3 regions of the Streptomyces sp. GL_148 genome follow, and region 2 is predicted to be linked to each of the others. Evidence: riboswitches for the same ligand, from Rfam matches in the RefSeq annotation. Region 2 holds a riboswitch; each other region holds the start of a gene.
What was found. A riboswitch is a leader RNA that binds a small molecule or an ion and turns the genes downstream of it on or off. The one in region 2 is predicted to bind cyclic di-AMP.
Positions count from the first base shown of each region.

Region 1: linked by a shared signal. The riboswitch ahead of AC3IYI_RS15860 (transglycosylase family protein) and the one ahead of AC3IYI_RS29865 (M23 family metallopeptidase) in region 2 are both predicted to bind cyclic di-AMP.
Region 3: linked by a shared signal. The riboswitch ahead of AC3IYI_RS33505 (peptidoglycan DD-metalloendopeptidase family protein) and the one ahead of AC3IYI_RS29865 (M23 family metallopeptidase) in region 2 are both predicted to bind cyclic di-AMP.

Region 1 is NZ_CM174396.1:3,498,985-3,505,259, reverse strand. Features, by position in the region: gene AC3IYI_RS15880 (cytochrome P450 family protein) at 1-203, shown strand, start outside; gene AC3IYI_RS15875 (hypothetical protein) at 715-915, shown strand; partial or broken gene AC3IYI_RS15870 (cytochrome P450) at 992-1,165, shown strand; gene AC3IYI_RS15865 (transglycosylase family protein) at 1,309-2,412, shown strand; cyclic di-AMP (ydaO/yuaA leader) riboswitch at 2,689-2,861, shown strand; gene AC3IYI_RS15860 (transglycosylase family protein) at 2,864-3,556, shown strand; gene eno (phosphopyruvate hydratase) at 3,869-5,155, shown strand; gene AC3IYI_RS15850 (FtsB family cell division protein) at 5,255-5,743, shown strand; gene AC3IYI_RS15845 (DUF501 domain-containing protein) at 5,784-6,275, shown strand, end outside.
Region 2 is NZ_CM174396.1:6,535,642-6,541,916, reverse strand. Features, by position in the region: gene AC3IYI_RS29880 (bifunctional acetate--CoA ligase family protein/GNAT family N-acetyltransferase) at 1-1,884, opposite strand, end outside; gene AC3IYI_RS29875 (HPr family phosphocarrier protein) at 2,069-2,350, shown strand; gene AC3IYI_RS29870 (GntR family transcriptional regulator) at 2,619-3,284, opposite strand; gene AC3IYI_RS29865 (M23 family metallopeptidase) at 3,507-4,301, opposite strand; cyclic di-AMP (ydaO/yuaA leader) riboswitch at 4,314-4,472, opposite strand; gene AC3IYI_RS29860 (M16 family metallopeptidase) at 4,713-6,080, opposite strand; gene AC3IYI_RS29855 (M16 family metallopeptidase) at 6,101-6,275, opposite strand, start outside.
Region 3 is NZ_CM174396.1:7,416,195-7,422,469, forward strand. Features, by position in the region: gene hpnH (adenosyl-hopene transferase HpnH) at 1-134, shown strand, start outside; gene AC3IYI_RS33495 (aspartate aminotransferase family protein) at 131-1,561, shown strand; gene AC3IYI_RS33500 (tyrosine-protein phosphatase) at 1,613-2,434, opposite strand; cyclic di-AMP (ydaO/yuaA leader) riboswitch at 2,759-2,956, shown strand; gene AC3IYI_RS33505 (peptidoglycan DD-metalloendopeptidase family protein) at 2,959-3,954, shown strand; partial or broken gene AC3IYI_RS33510 (DNA glycosylase AlkZ-like family protein) at 4,024-4,317, shown strand; gene AC3IYI_RS33515 (PP2C family protein-serine/threonine phosphatase) at 4,669-5,778, opposite strand; gene AC3IYI_RS33520 (SGNH/GDSL hydrolase family protein) at 6,017-6,275, shown strand, end outside.

The DNA of each region.
Region 1 (6,275 bases), 3.0 Mb from region 2:
TCCACTACTGCCTGGGAGCCCCCCTGGCCCGCCTTGAAGGCCAAACGGCCCTCGCTGAGCTGCTGACCCGGCTGCCCGACCTGGAACTTGCCGTGGACCCCTCAGAGCTGCGCTGGCGGGGCGGTCTCATCATGCGGGGCCTGCGCACCCTCCCGGTCCGCTTCACCCCGATCCCTGCCCCGGACGCGAGGAAGGCCACCTGACGGGTTCTTGCTGAGCTGCCGGTCGGCGGTGGCCTGACGGGCATTGGCGCACAAGGCGGGCGAAGGGCCGATTTCCCTCACGGACACCTTCAGAGGGGGGTCTTCGCGGAGGGCTCGTCCGGGCCGGAAAGGTCGATCTGGCCATCGCACAGAAGCTGGACCGGTACGGCCGCACTGCCCGGGTCATCAGTGACTGGGTTCGGGAGATGGTCGACAAGGGCACTCGCGTAGTCACCTCAGACGGCCGGATCGACTCGGACGACGCTGATCGATCTCGAGCTGAACTACTCCGCAAGTACGGAGATGCCGTCAAGATCCCCATGCCGGAGGCCTTCGACGCGGCACGTCGCGCGCAGCTCCGTTCCGCCGAAACGTCCGTGGATGTGACGACGTATATCTGAACGCAGACGAGGTCGAGAACGAGGTCTGGGAACTCCTCACTGAGTTCCTCGGTGAGGAGTGCTCCCAGGAGCGGCTTCTCGGTACGCGACTGCGCCCGGGGACTCCCGGCTTGGAAGAGAAGGCGGAACTGTTCAGCCTGTTCGCGGTCCGGGTCGAGACGGAGAGCCACCGCTTCAAGAAGAAGGCCGGCACGCGCTGCCCAGTGACGCAATGGCACGTGGCCGCGAAGCAGGATGTACCCGCCGACGTGGCGGAGGAGGAGCGGACCGGCGTGCGGAGCGTCAGCAGGGGGCATGGCCGCTGCTGGTGACGCGGCTGAACGAGCAGCGCGCGGGGACACCGGTGTACGTCAGGCCGACGATCCCGCCGCTGCGAGTGACGGTGCGTGTGGCGGAGACCCTGAGAGTCGTCTCCGGCTCGCGACGCTGCTGACGCGGCTGCCCGATCTGGAACTGGCCGTGCCTGTCGAGGAGCTGCGGTGGCGCGGGGGGCTCATCATGCGGGGGCTGCGGACGCTTCCGGTCCGCTTCACGGCCGAATCAACCGCCCAAAACGCCTGAAACCCGCCTGACCGGAAGTCAGTTCGCTGCCCAAACTTGTGACTGGCGTTCGAAGGCCGCTAGGTTCTGCCGTTACCCCGCCGTTATGCGAAAGGTGCAGCCTCATGCGTTCCGGGAACGGCCGCCACAGACGCCCCCGACAAGTGCCCGCACTTGTCGTCACCGCCGGAATCACCGGCACCGCACTCGCCCTGCCGCTGCTCGCGGCCACCGGCGCGAGCGCCGCGGAGACCTCCACGTGGGACAAGGTCGCCGAGTGCGAGAGCGGGGGTACGTGGAGCGCCAACTTCGGCGGCGGCGCGTACGGCGGGCTGCAGTTCAGCCAGGAGGAGTGGAAGAGCGCCGGCGGGCTCGACTTCGCCGAGCGCGCCGACCTCGCCAGCCGCTCCCAGCAGATCGCTGTGGCCGAACGGGTCCTGGCCTCCCGGGGCCCCGTGGCGTGGCCGCTGTGCGCGGTGCAGGCCGGTCTGACGCAGGACGCGCCCGCCGCCGAGGTGGACCCGGGCCTGCCCGGCGGTTCCGGATCCGCCGCCCCCGCCCCGTCCCGCCCGGACGACTCCGTGCCGCACACCGGCTCGGGCAAGCCGTCCACGGACTTCGGGGCCCCGTCGCAGAAGGGTCCGGGCCCGTCGGCCTCGGTGCTGCCCGACTATCCGATCGGCGTGCCCGGCGAACTGCCCGTCATGCCCCCGCCGGACCCCCAGACGTCGCCTCCCGGCCTCCCGGGCGACCCGACGCCTCCCACGAGCCCGACGGACCCCACGGCGCCGGCGGACCCCACCACTCCCGCACCGCCGTCCGCGGATCCGACCCTGCCGGTGGGTCCGACCCTGCCGGTGGACCCGACGGCTCCGGTGACCCCGTCCGACCCGGGGAACTCGACGAAGCCGACGAACCCGGGCAATTCGGGGAACCCGTCAAACCCGGTCAACCCGGTTGATCCCACGGCCCCGACGACTCCGGCCGCACCCGGCGAGTCCGCCTCCCCGACCGCTCCGGCGACCCCCGGTGCGTCCGAGGGCGGCGGCAAGCACCGCGGCCCGGCCGCCGTCGAGACGCCCGCCGCGCCTGACGCCGCGTCGGACCCGACGTACACCGTGAAGGCGGGCGACAGCCTGATCGCGATCGCGGACGCCAACGGAGTGAAGGGCGGCTGGAAGGGTCTCTATGAGGCCAACGAGCAGGTCATCGGCGGCGACGCGGACCTGATCAAGCCCGGCCAGAACCTGGATCTAACGCATCAATAAGGACACTTGAGGCGCCCGGAACCAGCTGATTGTCCGTTTTCTGTAAGTGAGACATGTGTCTCTTCAGGTCAACTGGCGTGTCCCGCCCGCAGGGTTCCGCAAACCCCGCCCTCACCTGCGCAAACGCCCTTCCGGGGAGCGCAAGTAGGCACCGTCTCCCCCCGATGTCGCTCGTTGAACATCGGGGGGAGACCTGTCTACCTTCTGAATCGCTCGCCACCGCGGGCTCCTTCGACCGCATCGCCGAATCCTGCCGGCGGACGGAGGGAACACTCGTCGCGTAAAGCGCCGAAGGCAGGAGCGGGGGAACCAAGGTAGGCGCCGGTGGCGGCCGTTGAGAGACGGTCACTTCAGCCGGCTAGGGGTTAAGCCAAGCGCTAGGTCGCTCGGCCGGGCACTCACTCGCCCGAACCCGACAGCTCACCTCGTAGGCGTCGGTGAGGAGAACTCCATGCTGCTTTCCGGCAAGGGCAAGCACCGTCGCGGCTCCAAGGCCGTCCGCATCGTCACGCTGGCCGGTGTCGCGGGTGTCGCCGTCGCGGCTCCCCTGATGGCTGCGGGCACCGCTTCCGCCGCGACCGCTGGCGAGTGGGACCGCGTCGCCTCGTGCGAGTCCGGCGGCAACTGGTCCATCAACACGGGCAACGGCTACTACGGTGGCCTGCAGTTCTCGTCCTCCACGTGGGCCGCGTACGGCGGCAAGACGTACGCCGCGCAGGCCAACCAGGCCTCCAAGTCGCAGCAGATAGCCATCGCCGAGAAGGTCCTCAAGGGCCAGGGCAAGGGCGCCTGGCCGCACTGCGGCGTGGGCCTGTCGAACTCCTCCTACACCGGCGGCTCGGCCCAGACCCCCACCAAGCCGAAGACGCAGCCGAAGCAGGAGAAGAAGACCGAGGCTCCGAAGAAGGAGACCAAGCGCGTCGAGGCTCCGACCACCCGCTCCGAGCGTCCGGCCGCCGCGCCGAAGACCGAAGCCCCCAAGACGGGCAACGGCTCCTACGCGGTCAAGTCCGGCGACACGCTGGGTGCGATCGCCGACGCGAACAACGTGTCCGGTGGCTGGGAGAAGCTCTTCGAGCTCAACAAGGACATCGTCTCGGACGCCGACCTGATCTTCCCGGGCCAGAAGCTGAAGCTCAGCTGAAACCTGTGAGAACGGTCGTGGCTACTTTCGCGACGACACGCAGTAGTTCCACCACGTAATTCCACCGCCCGGCGCGCAACACCCTGCGTGCCGGGCGGTGCTGTGTGCAGGTGTCTCCGGCCTGACGGACCCTCCGGAACGACCGGTGATCAAGAGCCCTATGTCCTGTAAGAGGGGCATTCAGGCCCTTTTTCGTCCCAGGACCCGGGCGGTCGGCTGGCCGAGTGCCCCGAGGCGGTTAGGCTCTAAGCGGCAAGGCCATCCCACGGCCTGACATGCCACCGCACACCCAGCGTCACATCCCAGAAGGAGATGCTCGTGCCGTCCATCGACGTCGTCGTAGCCCGGGAAATCCTGGACTCCCGAGGCAACCCCACGGTCGAGGTCGAGGTGGGCCTCGACGATGGCAGCACCGGCCGTGCTGCAGTCCCGTCCGGCGCCTCCACCGGAGCGTTCGAAGCCGTAGAGCTCCGTGACGGTGACCCCAACCGCTACATGGGCAAGGGCGTGGAGAAGGCCGTCCTCGCCGTCATCGAGCAGATCGGCCCGGAGCTCGTCGGCTACGACGCCACCGAGCAGCGCCTGATCGACCAGGCGATGATCGACCTGGACGCCACCGAGAACAAGGGCTCCCTCGGAGCCAACGCCATCCTCGGTGTCTCCCTCGCCGTCGCGCACGCCGCGTCCGAGGCCTCGGACCTGCCGCTCTTCCGCTACCTCGGCGGCCCGAACGCGCACCTGCTGCCCGTTCCGATGATGAACATCCTGAACGGTGGGTCGCACGCCGACTCCAACGTCGACATCCAGGAGTTCATGATCGCCCCGATCGGCGCGGAGTCCTTCTCCGAGGCCCTTCGCTGGGGTGCCGAGGTCTACCACACCCTCAAGAAGGTCCTGCACACCAAGGGCCTCTCCACCGGCCTGGGCGACGAGGGCGGCTTCGCGCCGAACCTGGAGTCGAACCGCGCCGCGCTCGACCTCATCGTCGAGGCCATCAAGCAGGCCGGCTACGTCCCGGGCACCCAGATCGCGCTCGCGCTCGACGTCGCCGCGTCCGAGTTCTACAAGGACGGCAACTACGAGTTCGAGGGCAAGTCCCGCTCGGCCGCCGAGATGACGGACTACTACGCCGAGCTCGTCGAGGCGTACCCGCTCGTCTCCATCGAGGACCCGCTGTTCGAGGACGACTGGTCGGGCTGGAAGACCCTCACCGACCGCCTGGGCTCCAAGGTCCAGATCGTCGGCGACGACCTCTTCGTCACCAACCCCGAGCGTCTCGCCCGCGGCATCGAAGAGGGCTCGGCGAACGCCCTGCTCGTCAAGGTGAACCAGATCGGTTCGCTGACCGAGACCCTGGACGCCGTCGAGATGGCCCAGCGCAACGGCTTCAAGTGCATGATGTCGCACCGCTCCGGTGAGACCGAGGACGTCACCATCGCCGACCTCGCCGTCGCCGTGAACTGCGGCCAGATCAAGACCGGCGCCCCGGCCCGCTCGGACCGCGTCGCCAAGTACAACCAGCTGCTGCGCATCGAGGAGATCCTCGACGACGCCGCGGTGTACGCGGGTCGCAGCGCGTTCCCGCGCTTCAAGGGCTGATCAGTCCTTCAGGGCGCAAGCCTCCCTACGTCCCCGCACTCGGTCCCGTACCGTGTGCGGGGACGTAGTGCGTCGTGCGCATATAGGGGAGGCGGATCAATGGCCGGGAACCGGGACCGGTTCGCCACGTTCTCGACCGCGACCAGGCTCAAGCAGCTGGGTGAGCGGACCGCGGCGCACGTGTACCGCTCGCAGTCCCGCCGGCAGGTCCGCCGCAGCCGGCTCACCGGCCGGGCCGCCCTGCTCGTCCTCGTCCTCTGTACCCTGGTCGTCGCCCTCGCGTATCCGATGCGCCAGTACGTGTCCCAGCGCTCGGAGATCGCGAAGCAGCAGAAGGACGCCGTCACCGCGCGGGACCGGCTGGAACGACTGCGCGACGAGAAGGCCCGCTGGCAGGACAACGCGTACGCCGAGCAGCAGGCGCGCAAGCACCTGCACTTCGTCCGGCCGGGGGAGATCAGCTACATCATGACCGACCCCGGAGCCGGCGGCGCCGAGCAGCGCCGCAGCGGACAGGCCGCCACCGACCGGCCCTGGTACTCCAACGTCTGGGACGGCGTCGACAAGGCCGACCGCCCGGGCGACTGAGTCCCACCCATCCACGAGAACGAAAAGACTTCCTCCAGGCATGCAGACGCCCCCGCCCCAGACCGACCGGACCGAGCCGACCGCCGCCGACATCGAGGCGTTCGAACAGCAGCTCGGCCGCCCCCCGCGCGGGCTGCGCGCCATCGCGCACCGCTGCCCCTGCGGGCAGCCGGACGTGGTGGAGACCGCGCCGCGGCTCCCCGACGGCACCCCCTTCCCGACGCTGTACTACCTGACCTGCCCGCGTGCCGCCGGTGCGATCGGCACGCTGGAGGCCAACGGCGTGATGAAGGAGATGCAGGCCCGTCTCGCGGTGGACCCGGAGCTGGCCGCCGCCTACCGGGCCGCGCACGAGGACTACATCACCCGCCGCGACGCCATCGAGGTGCTCCAGGGCTTCCCGAGCGCCGGCGGCATGCCGGACCGGGTGAAGTGCCTGCACGTGCTGGTCGGCCACTCCCTGGCCGCGGGCCCGGGCGTGAACCCGTTCGGCGACGAGGCCCTGGCGATGCTGCCCGAGTGGTGGGCCAAG
Region 2 (6,275 bases):
GGCGGTCGGCGTCGCGGCGGTCGGCGTCGCGGCGGTCGGCGTCGTGGCGGTCGGCGTCGTGGCCGCCGAGAGGGCCTCCGCGAGGGCGCCCAGCTCCACGTGGACCACGGCCACGGGTTTGCCGGGGTGCGCGGCGGCCGCCGCCCGCAGGGCCTCGGCCAGATCGTCGGCGAGTGCGTGCTCGCTCACCCACGGGATCGCGGTGACGACGACGGCGTCGGTGTCCGGCGAGGCCAGCGCCGCGGAGACGGCCGTGCGGAAGTCCTCCGGCGAGGCGGCCGTGGTCAGGTCGAGCGGGGCCAGCGGCCGCAGCCCCTCCGTCAGGCAGGCGTCGTAGGTGAGGACCCCGAGCGATTCGGAGTTGCCGAGGATGGCCACCCGCGGCCCGGCCGGTACGGGCTGCGAGGCCAGCAGCAGGCCGACGTCCACCAGCTCGGTCACCGTGTCGACCCGGATGACGCCGGCCTGCCGCAGCAGCTCCGAGACCGTCGCCTCGGGCAGCCGGGTGCCGGGGACCACGTGTCCGGCGGGGGTGTGCCGGCCCCCCTTGGCGACGACCACCGGCTTGACGGCCGCGGTGCGCCGGGCGAGCCGGGTGAACTTCCTCGGGTTGCCCAGGGTCTCCAGGTACATGAGCGCGACGTCGGTGGCCTCGTCGTCGTACCAGTACTGGAGGATGTCGTTGCCGGAGACGTCGGCCCGGTTCCCGGCGGAGATGAAGGAGGACAGCCCCTCCCCGCGCCGCAGCAGCCCGGAGAGCAGCGCGATGCCGATCGCCCCGGACTGGGTGAAGAGGCCGACCCTTCCCCGCGCGGGGGCCGGAGCGGGGGCCAGGGAGGCGTTCAGCTCCACCTCGGGGGCCGTGTTGATCACCCCGAAGGCGTTCGGTCCGATCAACCGCATCCCGTACGAGCGCACTTGCCGCACCAGTTCGCGCTGGCGGGCCAGGCCCTCGGCCCCGCTCTCCCCGTATCCGGCGGACAGGACGACCAGTCCCTGCACCCCGTGTTCACCGCAGGCCGCCACCGCGTCCGGGACCCGGTCCGCCGGGACCGCGATGACCGCGAGGTCGACCGGGGCGCCGACGGCGCCGAGGCTGGGGTAGGCCCGTACGCCGTCGAGCAGATCGCGGGTGACGGCCTCGTTGACGGCGTAGAGGTGGCCGTGGAAGCCGCTGTCGCGCAGGTTGCGCAGGGCCGCCGCGCCCACGCCCGCGAGGGAGCGGCTGACTCCGATCACCGCCACCGAGCCGGGGGCCAGCAGGCGCTGGACGGAGCGGGCCTCGGCGCGCTGTTCGCGGGCGCGCTGGACGGCGAGGGACTCGGCGGTCGGTTCGAGGTCGAGGGTGAGGTGGACGGAGCCGTCTTCGAAGCTGCGCTTCTGCTGGTAGCCGGCGTCGGTGAAGACCTTGATCATCTTGCTGTTGGCGGGCAGCACCTCGGCCGCGAAGCGGCGGATCCCGCGTTCGCGGGCCACCGCGCCGATGTGTTCGAGCAGGGCGGAGGCGACTCCGCGTCCCTGGTGGGCGTCCTGAACGAGGAAGGCGACCTCGGCCTCGTCGGAGGGTCCGGTGGCCGAGCGGCCGTCGGCGCCGATCCGGTCGTAGCGGACGGTGGCGATGAACTCGCCGCCGATCGTCGCGGCGAGGCCGACCCGGTCCACGTAGTCGTGGTGCGTGAAGCGGTGCACGTCGCGGTCGGAGAGCCGGGGGTAGGGAGCGAAGAACCGGTAGTACTTGGACTCGTCCGAGACCTGCTCGTAGAAGCTGACCAGCCGGCCCGCGTCTTCGGTGGTGATGGGCCGGATCCGGGCCGTTCCGCCGTCGCGAAGGACCACGTCGGCTTCCCAGTGGTCCGGGTACGAGGGGTCGGACTCGGTCGTCATGGGGTCACCTTAAGGCTCGAACGGTCCGAGTGGCCCGGGCGCGGCGCATCGGGCAAGCTGTCTCGAATCAGGGCAAGCTGGGGTAGGTCGAATGGCGGAAAACTCGGGCCGAAGGTCGGTTCGACCATTCCGGACGCCGTGAGAGACTGGTCTAGACAACCGTAAGAACCTGAAGGGCATCACCATGGCAGAGCGCCGCGTCAACGTCGGCTGGGCCGAGGGCCTGCACGCTCGTCCCGCCTCGATCTTCGTCCGTGCGACGACCGCTTCCGGCGTCCCGGTGACCATCGCGAAGCTGGGCGGCGACCCCGTCAACGCCGCCTCCATGCTGGCGGTTCTGGGCCTGGGCGCCCAGGGCGGCGAGGAGATCGTCCTCTCCTCCGAGGCCGATGGAGCCGAGGTCGCGCTGGACCGCCTCGCGAAGCTGGTCGCCGAGGGGCTCGAGGAGCTTCCCGAGACCGTCTGACCCTTCGGGTTCAACCCGCAGGACTCGCAGACTTGCAGACTTGCAGGACTTGCACGGCGAAGCCGTTGCCCCCGACCGCCCCGGTCGAGGGCAACGGCTTCGCTGCTTTTCCGCGGGGAAATCCGGTCGGCCCGCGGCCCGTCGACCCGTCGGCCCGGGCGGAAATACACACACCACTGAGGGGCCGAATTCCGGCGGCGGAATAAAGCGCGAGGCGCGGGCGTCAATTACCCCGGCCCGGATATCTCCCCTTTGTATGCGGCGCTTGTTAATGCGGAACGCTTGCCGTGTTTACGGCAGGTTGCAAAGTCCTCACACGCATCCGGTGCGCCCCCGCCGCCCGGTCCACGTGCACCGCGGTCAGCGCCCGCGCCCGCTCGGCGTCGCCCCGGGCCACCGCATCGACGATCGCGCCGTGCTCCGCCCAGGACTCCACGGGCCGCACCGGGGCCTCCACCACGTACATCCAGGCCACCTTGTGCCGCATCTGCGTGAGAAGCGTGATCAGCCCGGGGCTGCCCGAGGCCTGGGAGAGCGTCTCGTGGAACCAGCCTCCCAGGGAGCGCAGATCCTCCCCCTGCCCCCTCCTGGCCCGCTCCTGGCCCAGCCTGACCAGGCCGCGCAGCACCTTGAGGTGGGCCTCGCTGCGCCGCCGGGCCGCCCGGGCGGCCGCGAGGGGCTCCAGGAGCATCCGCAGCTCCAGGAGGTCGGCCGCCTCCTGTTCGGTCGGCTCGGCCACGCAGGCGCCCGCGTGCCGCCGGGTGGTCACGAACCCCTCGGACTCCAGCGTGCGCAGCGCCTCGCGCACCGGGACGCGGGAGACTCCGTAGCGGCGGGCCAGCACCTCCTCGGTCAGCCGGCCGCCGGGCCCGAACACCCCGGAGACGATGTCGTCGCGGATCGCTGTGCATACCGTGTGCGCGGGAATACGCAAGACCGGACCTCCGCCTTTTCGTAGGGCTGTGCGCGTTGCGACTCTATTGCAACACACGATAATTTCCGAGGGCGGCCGGAAATACGAAACATTCACACAACGCGAAGCAGGAAGCACGAAGCAGGAAGCGCGAAGCGCGCGCACGAAGCACGAAGCACGACGAAGGCCCCGGCTCTCAAAGAGCCGGGGCCTTCGCGGAAGACGTGCGGTGAGGCGAGCGGGTCAGACGGTGACGCCGTGCGAGCGCAGGTACGTGACCGGGTTGATGTCCGTACCGTAGTCGGCGCCGGTGCGGGCCTCGAAGTGCAGGTGCGGGCCGCTGGAGTTGCCGGTGGAGCCCGACAGGCCGATCTTCTGGCCGGGGACGACCTGCTGGCCGACGGAGACGCTCAGCGAGGACATGTGGCCGTACTGGGTGTACGTGCCGTCGGCGTGCTTGATGACGACGTTGTTGCCGTACGCGCCGCCGTAGCCCGCCTCGACCACGGTGCCGAGGCCCACGGCGTGCACCTCGGTGCCGGAGGCGGCGTGGAAGTCGATGCCGGTGTGGCTGCCGGAGGACCACATGCCGCCACCCGCGTGGTACTGGGTGCTGACATAGGTGTTGTCGAGCGGGGACACGAAGGTGTTGAGGCGCTTGCGCTCCTCTTCGCGAGCGGCGCGCTCGGCGGCCTCACGCTCGGCCTTGGCCTGCGCTTCGGCCTTCGCCTTGGCCTCGGCGGCCCGCTGCCGGGCGTCGGCCTCGGCCTGCGCCTTGGCGGCGGCGGCCTCGGCGGCGCGCTGCTGGGACTGGGCCTGGGCCTCGACGTCACCGGCGAGCTCGTCGGCCACCACGATGGTGTTGAGGGCGCCGGTGTCCTCCATGGAGGGGGACTTGTCCGCGGCGAACGCGGGGCCGGCCAGGGAGCCCACGACGCCGGTAGCGGCGAGGGCGGCTATGCCGGCGTAGCCGGCGGTCCTGCGGCTCATACGGCTCGAACCACGGTGCTTACCGGCGGCACTACTGCCAAACGCCATGAAGGGGCTGATCCTTTCCTTCCCTCTCGCCTACCGGGTTAGCTGACGGGTTCGGAGCAGGAAGGTCTCCTACGGGCCCCTCTTGCGAGGTGGTCCGATTCACCCCAGGGACACAAGTGGGTCCCCGGCTCCCCAGGCTCGCGCCTGACGGGGACTCGGCGATCACTGCCCGGTGCCGCGGATGCGGCGGTTACAACTGACGGACAGCACGGCCGACGCTAGGCGGATCATCAGTCAATCGCCAAACAGACACGCCTTTTTGTTGCATACGCCACACCACATACAAGCAACCACACCACCAAAGGGACAGGAAAGGGCAAAAGGGACTCCAGCGGACAAGCCGCCGGAGTCCCTTGCCGGATCCCCTTGTGCGACGGGCCAGTTGGTGACCCGTCGGCAGTCAACGGACGGTCAGTTGACGACCACGGTCACTTCGCCGATCCCGAGGGCCCGCACCGGCTCCTCGATCTGCGAGGCGTCGCCGACCAGGACCGTGACCAGGCGGTCCACCGGGAAGGCGCTGACGACCGCCGAAGTGGCCTCCACCGTCCCGGTTTCGGCGAGCCGCGCGTACAACTGCGCCTGGTAGTCGTCCGGAAGCTCCTGCTCGACCTGGTCGGCGAGCGTGCCCGCGACGGAGGCCGCCGTCTCGAACTTCAGCGGGGCCACGCCCACCAAGTTCTGCACGGCCACGTCCCGTTCGGCGTCGGTCAGGCCGCCCGCCGCGAGGGTGCGCAGCACCGTCCAGAGGTCGTCCAGGGCCGGGCCGGTGTTGGGGGTGTCCACCGAGCCGCTGATGGCGAGCATCGAGGCGCCCTTGCCGTCGGCGGTGGAGCGCAGCACCTGGCCGAAGGCGCGCACGCCGTAGGTGTACCCCTTCTCCTCGCGCAGCACCTTGTCCAGCCGGGAGGTGAGCGTGCCGCCCAGGCAGTACGTGCCGAGCACCTGGGGCGCCCAGACCCGGTCGTGCCGGTCGGCGCCGATGCGGCCGATCAGCAGCTGCGTCTGGACCGCGCCGGGCCGGTCCACGATGACCACGCGGCCCGTGTCGTCGGCGGTGATCGGCGGGACCGGGCGCGGGGCGGTGGTGTCACCGGTCCACGCGCCCAGGGTGTCGGCCAGGACGGCGTCCAGGTCGATGCCGGTCAGGTCGCCGACGACCACCGCGGTGGCGGTCGCGGGGCGCACGTGGGCCTCGTAGAAGGCGCGTACGGCCGCGGAGTCGATGCGGGCGACCGTCTCCTCGGTTCCCTGACGCGGGCGCGACATCCGCAGGGAGGCCGGGAAGAGCTCCTTCGAGAGCTGCTTGGCGGCGCGGCGCTGCGGGTTGGCGCTCTCGTGCGGGATCTCGTCGAGCCGGTTGCGCACCAGGCGGTCCACCTCGGCGTCGGCGAAGGCCGGCGCGCGCAGCGCCTCGGCGACCAGCCCCAGCGCCTTGTGCAGGCGGGAGGCCGGGACCTCCAGGGAGACCCGCAGGCCGGGGTGGTCGGCGTGCGCGTCGAGGGTGGCGCCGCAGCGCTCCAGCTCGGCGGCGAAATCCTCGGCGGAGCGCTTGTCGGTGCCCTCGGACAGGGCGCGGACCATGATCGTGGCCACGCCGTCCAGGCCCTCGGGCTCCGCGTCGAGCGGGGCGGCGAGGTTGATCTCGACCGCGACCACCTGCTGGCCCGGGCGGTGGCAGCGCAGCAGGGTCAGGCCGTTGGCCAGGACCCCGCGCTCGGGGGCCGGGAAGGCCCACGGCTGCGGCTCGCCGGCCTCGGGGCGCGGGTGGAAGGTCATCGTGACGGCTGCGGTGTCGCTCACTGCTCCGCCCCTTCGTTCTCGTCGCTCGCGTCGGTCTCTTCGGTGAGGTCGGTGTCGTCGTCCGCGCCGGCTTCGAGCGGCTCGTAGACGAGCACCGCGCGGTTGTCGGGGCGCAGTCGGGCCGCGGCCACGGCCTGCACCTCCTCGGCGGTGATGTCGAGGACGCGCTGG
Region 3 (6,275 bases), 880 kb from region 2:
CGCGCTGCGCGAACTGCATGGCGCACTGCGGGTACGAGCCCACGGCCGTCCTGGCCACCATGGGGTCGCTGAAGGAGTCGCTGCGGGCCGTCCGCGAGACCGTGGGCGGGAACCGGCCGGACAAGTCGGCATGAGCGCGGGTCCGGTGGGCCGGGAGGAGGCGGGCGAGCGCGGCCGGGGCGAAGGCTTCGACCTCGGCGCCCTGCTGGCCGAGCGGGGTGGCGAGCGGTACGAACTACACGCCCGCCACCTCAACCACCAGCTGCCCCGGATGCTGCACACCATCGGCTTCGACAAGGTCTACGTGCGGGCCGAGGGAGCCCACTTCTGGGATGCCGAGGGCAACGACTACCTCGACATGCTGGCCGGCTTCGGGGTGATGGGCCTGGGCCGCCACCACCCGGTGGTCAGACAGGCCCTGCACGACGTGCTGGACGCCCAGCTCGCCGACCTCACCCGCTTCGACTGCCAGCCGCTGCCCGGGCTGCTGGCCGAGAAGCTGCTCACCCACAGCCCGCACCTGGACCGGGTCTTCTTCGGCAACAGCGGCACCGAGGCGGTGGAGACCGCCCTGAAGTTCGCCCGGTACGCCACCGGGCGGCCCAGGGTCCTCTACTGCGACCACGCCTTCCACGGGCTCACCACGGGCTCGCTCTCGGTCAACGGCGAGGCCGGCTTCCGCGACGGCTTCGCGCCGCTGCTGCCGGACACCAAGGTCGCCCTCGGGGACCTGGCCGCGCTGGAGCGGGAGCTGAAGAAGGGGGACGTGGCGGCCCTCGTCGTGGAGCCGATCCAGGGCAAGGGGGTGCTCGCCGCCCCGCCCGGGTTCCTGCTCGCCGCACAGGAGCTGCTGCACCGGCGGGGGGCGCTGCTGATCGCGGACGAGGTGCAGACCGGCCTCGGACGGACCGGCGACTTCTACGCCTACCAGCACGAGGCCGGAGTCGAACCGGACCTGGTCTGCGTGGCCAAGGCGCTCTCCGGCGGCTACGTGCCGGTCGGCGCGACCCTGGGCAAGGACTGGATCTTCAAGAAGGTCTACTCCTCCATGGACCGGGTGCTCGTCCACTCCGCCAGCTTCGGCTCCAACGCGCAGGCGATGGCGGCCGGGCTCGCGGTCCTGTCCGTCATGGAGGACGAGCAGGTGGTGGCCGGCGCCCGCGCGATGGGCGACCTGCTGCACGGGCGGCTCGCCGCGCTCGTGGACGAGTACGAACTGCTCCACGAGGTACGGGGACGCGGGCTGATGATCGGCATCGAGTTCGGCCGGCCGTCCTCGCTGGGTCTGCGGAGCCGCTGGAGCATGCTGCAGGCGGCGCGCAAGGGGCTGTTCGCGCAGATGGTCGTGGTGCCGCTGCTGCAGAAGCACCGGATCCTCACGCAGGTCTCCGGCGACCACCTGGAGGTGATCAAGCTGATCCCGCCGCTGATCGTGGACGAGGCGGACGTCGACCGGTTCGTCGGCGCCTTCCGCGCGGTCATGGACGAGGCCCACGGCGGCGGCGCGCTGATGTGGGACTTCGGGCGGACGCTGGTGAAGCAGGCCGTCGCCAACCGCTGAGTCAACCGCTGGGCCGGTGGCTCGGCGGGCGACGGCCCACCTCGTGGGGCGTCAGTCCAGCAGCCGGTCGCGGAGCCTGTCGAGGGTCTCGGGCGTCAGCCCGAGACCCTCGGCGAGGTAACGCTCCACGCCGCCCCACTCCTCGTCGATGGTGTCGAAGGCCGTGGTCAGATACGGGGCGCGGGCGTCGAAGAGCGGGGCGAGCAGCTCCATCACCTCGGGGGCGCGGGCCTCGGGAGAGTCGCTGCCCCGGCGGACCCGGTAGCGGTTGTGGGGGGCGTTCGACTCCAGGTAGTCCGCGAGGATCGCCTCCCGCCCGACGCCCAGCGCGAGCAGGGTGACGGCGATCGACAGGCCGGCCCGGTCCTTCCCGGCGGCGCAGTGCATGAGCGCCGGGACGCTGTCCTCGGCGAGCGCGTGCACGACCCGGCTGTGCTCGGCGGTACGGGTCAAGATCATCGACCGGTACGAACGGGACATCCGCGCGGCGGCCTTGCCCTCGCCCAGGATCTCGCGGAGCTGCGCCAGGTCCCCCTCGCGGACCATCTTCCAGAACTCCCGGCCGTCGGCCGGATCCGACAGCGGAATGCCGACGTTGCGCACGCCGGGCAGCTCCACGTCCGCACCCTCCAGCGCGTGGTCGGCGTCGTTGCGGAAGTCGAAGACGGTGTGCAGTCCGAGCGAGGCGAGGAAGTCTGCGTCGGTTTCGGTGGCATGCGCCAGATGTCCGCTTCGGAACAGTCGTCCTGACTTGACCCTTCGGCCGTCCGCGGTCGGCAAGCCGCCCACGTCGCGGAAGTTGCGCACTCCGGTCAGGGCCGGCGCCGGCGCCGCCGGATCGGTGTGCGTGCTCTGGGGTATCTGCTGGGTCACAGGGCTCCTCCGTGTCGTCCGTGCGGTCGTCGTCGCACGTGTCCGAATTGCGCTACTTGCGGGCAACTTGCCATAGCGAGAGGCGAGATCGGACGCGCCCCCGTGAGCCAGATCATACGGTGACGGTGAGTGGCTGATCGCGAATGGCGAATTGCCTTGCTGGGGCGGTTGTTGAAGGTGCGGAATGGACGGAGGGTGACCGGAATTCCGGCGGCCCGTCATCTTCAAGATTCTGTTGGGGAATTCATGACTTGTTCCGCGTGGCCGGGCTCGATTACGTTCGCGATCGATCCGGACGGACCGCCTAATCCTGCCGCCGACCGGAAACCGCACCCGACTATTCACGCGCGTGGCAGGAGCGGGGGAACCAGGTAAGCCGCTGTTCCGGATCTCCGGTCGAGATCTTTATAACGGGACAGCTCGGGGTGAAGCCGTACATGTGCTGTTCACCGGCACGGAGGCGGCCGGACATCTCCAGTCCGAACCCGACAGCTCACCTCGCAGGCGTCGGAGAGGAATTCGACATGTCCGGAACGGGTAAGCACCGCCGTCCCAAGTCCCGCTCGATATCCCGCGGGTTCGCCGTCGCGGGCACCGGTGGCGCGGCCCTCGCGCTTCCGCTGCTCGGCGCCACCGGCGCCCATGCCGCGGGCGTCCCGGCCGCCGCTCCGGTCAAGGCTCCGCAGGTGGGGGCCGCGCTCCAGGCTGCGCCCGCCGCCGCGCCCGCCGCGGCGCAGGCCGCTCCCACCGTCTACACCGTGGTGCCCGGCGACTACCTCTCCAAGATCGCCGCGGACCGGCACCTCGCCGGTGGCTGGGAACAGCTCTACGCGGACAACCTCGAGGCCGTCGGCACCAACCCGTCGCTGATCCACCCGGGGCTCAAGCTCACGCTCGGTGCGAAGGGCTCGGCTCCGGCCGAGTCCGCGCCGGCGGAAACGCCGAAGCCGGCCAAGAAGTCCGCTTCCTCCGCTTCCTCCGCTTCCTCCGCTTCCTCCGCTTCCTCCGATTCCTCCGATTCTTCCACTTCCGGCGATTCGTCGGATTCCTTCGACGAGGCCGCCGCGCCCGCCGCCAAGGCACCCGCCGAGCAGCAGCAGGGCGGCTCCACGTCGACCGGCTTCGTCGCCCCGGTCGGTGGCGGCACCTCCACCGCGTACAAGACCGCCGGCTCCATGTGGTCCAGCGGTTACCACACCGGTGTCGACTTCGCCGCGAGCAGCGGCACCACCGTCAAGGCGGTCGGCGCCGGCACCGTGGTCTCCGCCGGCTGGAGCGGCGCGTACGGCAACGAGGTCGTCATCCGGCACGCCGACGGCAAGTACAGCCAGTACGCGCACCTCTCCCAGCTGTCCGTCTCGTCCGGCCAGGACGTCACCGGCGGGCAGACCATCGGCCTCTCCGGTTCCACGGGCAACTCGACCGGCCCGCACCTGCACTTCGAGATCCGTACCGGGCCCTCCTACGGCTCGGACATCGACCCGCTGGCCTACCTCCGGTCGAAGGGCGTCAGCATCTGAATCCGAGGCGCTGTCCGAGGTGCCGGTCAGGCTGCCCGTTTCGACGGGGGACTGGACGGTCGTCGTGGCATGAAGGTCAGCGCAGGGGAGCTCAACCGCTCCACGCTCGCACGGCAGTTGCTGCTGCGGCGCGAGGTGATGGACGTCGGTGACGCGGTCCGCCGGGTGGTCGCCCTGCAGGCGCAGCACGCGGCCTCGCCGTACCTCGCGCTGTGGAACCGGCTCTCCGGCTTCGACCCGGCGGACCTCGACGCCGCCTTCACGGGGCGCGAGGTCGTCAAGTCGACCTTGATGCGGCTGACCCTGCACGCCCGCGCCGGCCGCGCACGGTACCGGCGGACCCGGAGGCGGCGGAGGAATCCCTGCGGACGCTGGTCATGCGCTACCTGGAGGGGTTCGGGCCGGCGTCGGCGGCGGGATCGAGGCGACCGCCTTCCACCCCCTGCGGGAGGAGGTCTGGGAGGCGCTCGCCGACGAGGCCCGGGGGCTGACGGCCTTCCTGGCCGACCGCGAACCGGAGGTCTACCGGCGGTACGGCCACTGGTGGAGCAAACTGCCGAGCGCCGAGACCCGGCTGCTCGTCTGAGCCGGGGCCGGGACCGGAGGGGGGTCCCGGTCCCGCTTGCCCCACTCGCGCAGGTCGGAAGAAAGGCCTGCTGCGGGGTGGTGACACGGTCGTCGCGCCGGCTGCGCGGGCCCGCGTACCGGCCCGCTTCATACGAGCCGGTCGATGAGGATCATCGCCACGTCGTCCGTCAAGAGGCCCTCGGTATGGCGGATCAACGCCTGGTGCAGTTCGTCCAGGAACTCCTGTGGGGAGGTGTCCGCGGGTATCTGCTCCATGGTCTCCGGCAGCGGGAAGAAGTCGTCGGCACGGTTGCGGGCTTCGATCACGCCGTCGGTGTAGAGCAGCAGCCGGTCACCGGGCAGGAACGGGTAGCTCTCCGGTGTGGCGGGAGGGCCGTCCACGAGGTCTTCGAGACCGAGGGGCGGCATGGGCGAGGTCGGCATCAGGGTCTGAACCTTGCCGTGGCGGAGCGCCAGCGGAGGAGGATGGCCGCGGTTGACCAGGTGCACCACCTGTTCGTCCGGCACCTGGGCGATGAGCGCGGTGGTGAACCCCTCCAGGAGTACTTCGGGAAGTTCTGCCTGAGAGTAGGTACCCGAGACGGCGGCCTCCCGCCGCAGCGCGGCCGCGCAATGGTTCATGACCTCCTGCAGTTCGTCCTCGTAGTGCACGGCCTCCCGGAACGCGCCCAGTGCCACCGCGACCGCGCGTATGGCGGACAGCCCTTTCCCCCGGACGTCCCCCACGATCAGCCGGACGCCGTAGCGCGTCTGTACGGCCTCGTACAGATCTCCGCCCACCTGTGCTCCGGTCCCGGCCGCGAGGCACATGCTGGCCGCCCGCACCGGGCCCAGGAGCTCGGGGACGGGCCGCAGGACGACCTCCTGGGCCGCCACTGCGATCCGGCGTACCTGGTCGAGTTCGCTCTGCCTGCGCGCGCGCACCGCCTTGCTCAAGGTGACACTGGCCACGGACACCACGATGATCCCCAGGAAGTTGCCGATGATCAGCTGGGTCTGGGTTCCCCACGACTGGTTGTACGTCGCGGAGGTCGCGTTCACACCCGCAGCCAGGGCCGCCGCGGACAGCGTGCCCACCGGGCCCATCGTCAGCGCGGCCAGCGCCGGCGTCGTGGTGAGAACGGGACCGGTGACCAGATCGTGTGCGGGCGAGAGCTCGATGCCGAGCACGCCCAGCGCGATCGCGAAGGGCGCACACTGGGCCAGTGTGAACAGGAGCGCGCCGTGAGCGCCCACTCCTGGTCGAGGGAACGGTCCTGACCGAACGGGCGGGCGAGGATGTGACCCCATGGGACCAGCCTGCCTCTCGGAAGCTGTTACGGCCTCCCGGAAACCGGGACGGCGCCACGTTCTCGTACACCTCCGTCGCCGGTGAGCCCGAGTCCGACCACGGACAGGTCCGCCGTTGTTATTCCCCGTCCCGGGGGTGGTGAAGATCACGGTCCGTAAGGCCCTGGCTACGGTCGCGTAGGTCATGATCCGGGGTGAAGTATGGGCTCCCGTGGCAGCGACGACGACATCCAAGACGAAGACCATTGGCTCGTACGCGGCGCTCGGGGACAGCTTCACCGAGGGCGTGGGGGACCCGGGACCGGGGGACACCTTCCTCGGCTGGGCGGACCGGCTGGCCGTCCTCCTGGCCGACCGGCGCGAGGAGGGGCACGAGGAGGGGCACGAGGAATCCGGCGACTCCGGCGACTCCGGCGAGTACGCCGATTCCGGCGGGTTCCGCT